DNA from 2 places in the Chryseobacterium sp. SNU WT5 genome. Region 2 is predicted to be linked to the other one. Evidence: riboswitches for the same ligand, from Rfam matches in the RefSeq annotation. Region 2 holds a riboswitch; the other holds the start of a gene.
The links. Region 2 has a riboswitch for cobalamin ahead of FNJ88_RS00450 (acyl-CoA thioesterase). Riboswitches for the same ligand answer to the same signal wherever they lie in the genome.

Region 1 (3,211 bases), 620 kb from region 2:
TTATTTCCTACCTCTAATTGTTTTGAAGTTTCGGGTTTCAAATCCAAATTTCCTCCGGGTTGCCAATATAAATCATTAAATGAGGGATATCTGAAGTTGGTAGAGGCATTTAAAACAAAAGAATACCAACCGCTTACTTTTACTTTTCCAGAAAATGAAAATAGGACAGGAGTTGTAATTTCATCAACAAAGTCTTTCTTTATTCCTGCTTCAAAATTAAATTGCGGCTTTGGGTTCCACTTCAATAATCCTGCAAGTGAACTCGCATGTCGGGTAACATTTTTAATTCCTGATTTATACCCTTCGCCTTCATCGAAATGGTAATCCAAAATTACATCTAGTGCTAATTTATTATTAAACAGGTAGTTGATGTCGTTTTTAACAAAATAGGATTCTGAAATACCTCCACTGGTTTTAGGGAACTCTATATTATCAAAATATTGAAATTCATCCTTTAAATAGGCAATTTTAAAACTATTATTTACTTTTTTAGAATTAAAATCATAAGCAACTAAGCTCCTAAAGGTATTGCTTGTATATTTTGTTTTGGTTCCAAATTCGGACGTTGGAAAGTGTTGATTACCATCGTATATTTGAGTTTGCCAAGACAATCTATTTTTGGAATTAATTTTATAAGCTGCTCCTAGATTGAAATTTCTGTTGTCATATTGCCCATTTAAATTAACATAATTTCTTAATTCCGGAACTTCGTAGTTATTCTCACTTTTCACAAAATTTCCTGAAACTTTAACCGATAATTTATCGTTACTGTACGAAGTTTTAAGAAAAGAATTAAACGTATTATAAGAACCACCTTCTACAAATAAACTCGATTTTAAACCTTTGTTGAAACTGAGTTCGTTGTTCAGGTGAATAGATCCTCCGATGGCACCACTTCCATAGATCACACTCCCGCCACCCGATTTTATTTCGAGTTGGTCGTAACCGAGAAGATTGAGATTGTTAACATCACCCTGACCTAAAAATATTGAATTGATGTTAATTCCATTCCAGATAAAAGCCGTCTGTTGCGCAGTGGTTCCTCGGAACGACGGCGAGGAAACCATTCCGCGACCATTTTCTTTGATGTAAACAGGTGACTGAAAACGTAAAACTTCAGATAGATTCGTTGTATTTCTCAACAGATCTTTTTCAGTTAAAGTTTCAATTTTTTGAAATTTCTTAGAATTCTTCAACTGATTGTCGAAGATGTATACGGTGTCAATTTCTTTTTCCTGAGAGAATCCCAGAACAAAGCAAAATAATAGAACCGCCGAAAAAGGGTAAGTTTTAGTCATTATTCAAGCCTTTCCTCCGAAAGCATTTTTTAAAGTTATTGCTTTTAGTAAGGTCTCCTGACTTTCACAAAACTGCACCTTCCCGATTTCTCAGTGGTTGTATTGCAGCTTCACTAGTGGTGTGATTTACAGTTGCGGGGACAGTCTGCGATTTACACGCAATTCCCTTTTCTAAAAGCAGTGCAAAGGTAGTAATTTCGATGCGTTATAAGTGCCTAATGTGAAATTGTTTTATTCTTAAGATAATGAAAGGTTTCCACTTGTGATCTAATCGGTACTTTACCCGCCGTTACGTAGTCATTTTTTAATCTTTTATCTAATATTCTAGCCTTTACATTATCATTTAACTGAATTTCAAGTTGATCTTTAATTTCTTTTTTAAGATTTTTCTGAGTGATTTTTGCAGCGGCTTCAATTCTGTAATCCAAATTCCGCGTCATCCAGTCAGCAGAAGAAATGTAAACGTCTTCATGACCTTTATTATAAAAATACATAATTCTTGAGTGTTCCAAATACTCATCAACAATGCTTATGGCGGTAATTTTCTGTTTAAAATCTTTTTGATTAATTGCACAATAGATGCCTCTTACAATCATTTTCACTACGACACCGGCTTTCGCAGCGTCATACAAGGCTTTAATCAAAGCCCTGTCACTCAGAGAATTCACTTTTACGATAATGAGTGCTTTTCGACTTGCTTTTGCTTCTTCGATTTCCTTGGATATATGATCAATAATTTTCTCCCGCATCAGATCGGGGCAAAGCACCAGCTTCTTACAAGATTTCAGTTGTGGCATGATATCCTGTTTAGGTTTCCGTAGAACATTAAAAACCTTATTTATGTCCGCCATAATGCCCCGGTCTGAAGTCATTAATAAATGATCTCCATAAATTTTTGCTGTCTTTTCATTAAAGTTCCCAGTACTAACAAATCCATATTGTAAGGTTTTATTCTGCGAGCGCTTTTTAATCACACAAAGTTTTGCATGAACCTTTTTATTGGGAATTCCGACGAGTACTTTTACTCCTTCCTGTTCCAGTATTTCTTTCCATTTCAAATTATTTTCCTCATCAAATCTCGCTCGGAGTTCAAGCATTACCGTTACTTCTTTGCCATTTCTAACTGCATTAATAAGTGCATTTATAATTTTAGAATTGCTTGCCAAACGATACGCAGTAATCTGTATTGATTTCACGTCTGGATCCATCGCGGATTCGCGTAGTAAATCGATAACTGGCGTGTAATTATGATAAGGGAAGGTTAACAGAATGTCTTTATTTTGAATGACGTCCGTTACTCTTGATCCAAAAAAATCAGGATGATCGAATGAAGTTCGTTCTTTCGGTTTTTCGTAGGCTTCAAAAACGTCTGGGAACTCCATGAAATGCCGAAAATTATGAATTTTACTTCCTGGAATGATGCTGTCTTTTTTAGTTAAATGTAATTTCCGAATTAAAAACTCCAGTAAAGCTTTATCCATTTCTTTATCAAAAACAAAACGCGTTGGTTTTCCTTTTCGTCGGGATTTCACTCCTTTCTCAATCTTTTGTGCGAGTGTAGTTTTGATATCGTTATCTAAGTCAAACTCAGCATCTTTCGTTACTTTAAAACAATGAGCTTCAAATTCTTCATACCCGAAGTAAGAAAATATATGGGGTAAATTGTAAATAATGACATCTTCCAATAACATCACATTTTTTTCATTTTTTTCGGAAGGCAGCAGAACGAATCTCCCAACAAGGCGTGACGGAATTTCAATGATCGCAAATTTACTTTCATACTGAAGTTCCTTTTTTCTCATCGCAACACCTAAGTAAAGAGATTTGTCACGCAAATAGGGCATTGCAGAATTTTCATTCAGAAGAATTGGGATTACATTACTTTCCACGATCTCATCAAAATAAGAAACTAC
Region 2 (3,211 bases):
TGGGAATTTAAATTCCCTTCCTAAGGTTGGATTTTCCGCCATAACATCTGCTCCAGCTCTACTCGCTTCCAGTAAAAAGGCATTTCCGTAATCAAAGAAATAAGTTCCTTTATCGGTATGTCTATTTATGGCTTTCGCATGTCTTCTTAAACTTTCCTGAACTTTCTCTTTAAATAATTCAGGATTTTCAGCCATCATTTTATTGGCTTCTTCAAAAGGAATTCCGACTGGATAATATCCTCCAGCCCATGGATTATGAAGCGAAGTTTGGTCAGACCCAATATCGATGTGTAAATTTTCTTGGTCGAATTTTTCCCAGACTTCAACTACATTTCCGAGATAAGCCAACGAAACAGTTTCTTTATTTTCCTGTGCTTTTCGAACTCTTTCAACCAGTTCATCTAAATTTTCATGAATTTCATCAATCCATTTTTGCTCGTGACGGATCTTGGTAATTTTCGGATTTACTTCTGCACAAACGGTAATACATCCGGCGATATTTCCGGCTTTTGGTTGCGCACCAGACATTCCACCTAAACCTGAAGTGACAAACAGTCCACCTTTCGGTTCTTTTTTAATTTTCCTAAAAGCATTCAAAACGGTAATGGTAGTTCCATGAACAATCCCTTGCGGGCCAATATACATATAGCTACCAGCCGTCATTTGTCCATATTGTGAAACACCCAATGCATTAAGTTTTTCCCAATCATCAGGTTTTGAATAATTTGGAATCACCATACCGTTAGTTACAACAACTCTTGGCGCTTCTTTATGACTCGGAAATAAGCCCATCGGATGTCCCGAATACATAGTCAAAGTTTGGTCATCGGTCATCTCCGACAAATATTTCATCGTCAAAAGATATTGTGCCCAGTTTTGAAAAACCGCTCCATTTCCACCGTAAGTAATTAATTCATGTGGGTGTTGTGCTACCGCGTAATCCAAATTATTTTGAATCATCAACATGATCGATTTTGCCTGTTCCGATTTTCCTGGATATTCTTTAATGGAACGTGCTTTTATTTCATAATCCGGACGAAAACGATACATATAAATTCGTCCATACTTCTCCAATTCTTCTTTAAACTCTGGTAAAAGTTCAGCATGAAATTTGGGCTCAAAATAACGCAATGCATTCTTTAATGCCAGTTTCTTTTCTTCTGCTGTGAGTATATCTTTCCGTTTCGGTGCGTGATTAATTTGGGGATCGTAAGGTTTAATTGCAGGAAGTTCATTTGGAATTCCTTGTTGTATCTGTTCTTGAAAAGTCATGATTATAATTAGGTTTTTAAACTAACCTTGTCAAGATCCAGAACCTTGACAAGATTTTCGGTTACGAAACTTTAAAGATATTCAAATTGTAAAATACAAAGCAAAGAAAAGAGGAAAAAAATCCCCTCATTTAGAATTGAATATAAAGAAACCTTACTCAGAAAGTAAGGTTTAGCGTGCTAAGAAAGAAGGTCTTCATTGGTTTCCTCGTGATTATCTTCATTGTCACTGAGACTGTAGAAATTATTTTCTTCGTCTTCTGAACCAATTGCTTCCATTGCATCATCGGCGCTTGAACCTGGAACATCCAAATCATCACCTAATCTTTCTGGACCTTTCTTTTCATGTAAAATTGGATTTCCATTTCCATCCAATGAAACATGTTCTTCTTGATTGAAAATATCTTTATCCGAACTATAGTTCATTTCTTTCAAATTTTCATTTTGTTCACTGGTGTTATCTTGTGGTATCATAATATAAAGTTTTAGTGTGATTTTAATGTGACAAAAATGATTCCAAACTTATTTAAACTGGTCGTTTGTAAAAATAGCAAGCATTAGAGTAACTGAAAAAATTCTATATTTGTGGTTGATATTTCAATTTAAAGGTGAATCGTGTGCAAATCACGAACTGTCGCGCAACTGTAATCCGCTCTCGGAAAGTCAGATCCCTGATTTGAAATTAAAAATGCTTTCGCGATTTGAAGCAGAAAATTTAATTGACAATTCTGTCAGCTTTTCTGTTCATTTCAATTATTAATGTTTTAATTCAATAACAATGAACTACGAAGAAAAAATCCAAAATTCAGAAACCCGAGTTTTTAAAGTCGTTTTCCCCAATATTACAAATCACCATAATACGATGTTTGGTGGAACGGTGATGGAAATGATGGATGAAGTTGCTTTTATGACCGCTACCCGATTTGCAAGAAAATCATTTGTGACGGTAAGTTGTGACCGTATCGATTTCAAGAAACCTATTCCAGCAGATACTTTGGTAGAATTAATTGGTCGCGTAAAATATGTAGGAAACTCAAGTTTAAAAGTAAACGTTGAAGTTTATGTTGAACAGATGTACGACGAAGTTAGAGAAAGAGCGGTGTCAGGTGATTTTACTTTGGTAGCAATTGGTCATGATAAAAAACCGATAAAAATCTTTGAAAAAGAAGATGCAAGCGAAATTAAATAACAGAAAAAATCCACTATAAAGTGGATTTTTGGTTTCATAATCAGATGTCGTCTTCCAGTGCTTGGTTTTTGTTATTTTCCCATGCCTCGTTATATGCTTTCTGTTGATTTTCCCATGCGTCAGGAGGAACTGCATTTTCAGCATACTTCCTATTTTTATTATCAACAATATCTTTTAGTTTTCTTTCTTCCGAAGAGTCATGACTAAGATCTTTCTCTTTTTGAACAGGAATGTTACGTTTCGAATTATCGATATCTTGTGCTATTTTATTTTTTGAATTTTCCATGATGTAAAGTTCTTAATGATTTACAGTGAAAATCACTCAAATACTGTTCCGAAAAAAATGTTTATTCTGACATCAACTTCCTCTACTTTAATAAACCGGTTTAGTAGAAAGAATTTCTGGATAGAAGTGCTAAAAAATAAAGATTTGTAAAAAAATACAGAATACATAGGCTTATAATTTGAAAATTTACTCCGCTCATCAAGAAATTTTGTTATTTTTTATTATTAAATTTGCCCACATTGATATTATGGAAAAAGACACGAAAAAAAGACCGTCTAAAACGGCTGAGCACAACAAAACTCTCTCAAAACCACGTATATTTTTTGGCATTTTATTTCTTTTGATTTCGATTGTCGGACTGTTTTCTTTTATTTCCTATTTAATGAATTGGAAAGCAGATCAAAGCCAGGCCGGAACCATGTTGGACAAAACGATAAAATCATCGAATATTTTCGGTAAAATCGG

Region 1: it holds a riboswitch for cobalamin, as region 2 does, so the genes downstream of both, FNJ88_RS03335 (TonB-dependent receptor plug domain-containing protein) here and FNJ88_RS00450 (acyl-CoA thioesterase) in region 2, are expected to answer to the same signal.

The regions. Positions count from the first base shown of each region.
Region 1 covers NZ_CP041687.1:717,423-720,633, reverse strand. The annotation lists gene FNJ88_RS03335 (TonB-dependent receptor plug domain-containing protein) at 1-1,298, opposite strand, end outside; cobalamin riboswitch at 1,328-1,500, opposite strand; gene ppk1 (polyphosphate kinase 1) at 1,514-3,211, opposite strand, start outside.
Region 2 covers NZ_CP041687.1:96,128-99,338, forward strand. The annotation lists gene FNJ88_RS00440 (urocanate hydratase) at 1-1,272, opposite strand, end outside; gene FNJ88_RS00445 (hypothetical protein) at 1,452-1,745, opposite strand; cobalamin riboswitch at 1,844-1,963, shown strand; gene FNJ88_RS00450 (acyl-CoA thioesterase) at 2,050-2,460, shown strand; gene FNJ88_RS00455 (hypothetical protein) at 2,501-2,746, opposite strand; gene FNJ88_RS00460 (FtsK/SpoIIIE family DNA translocase) at 2,994-3,211, shown strand, end outside.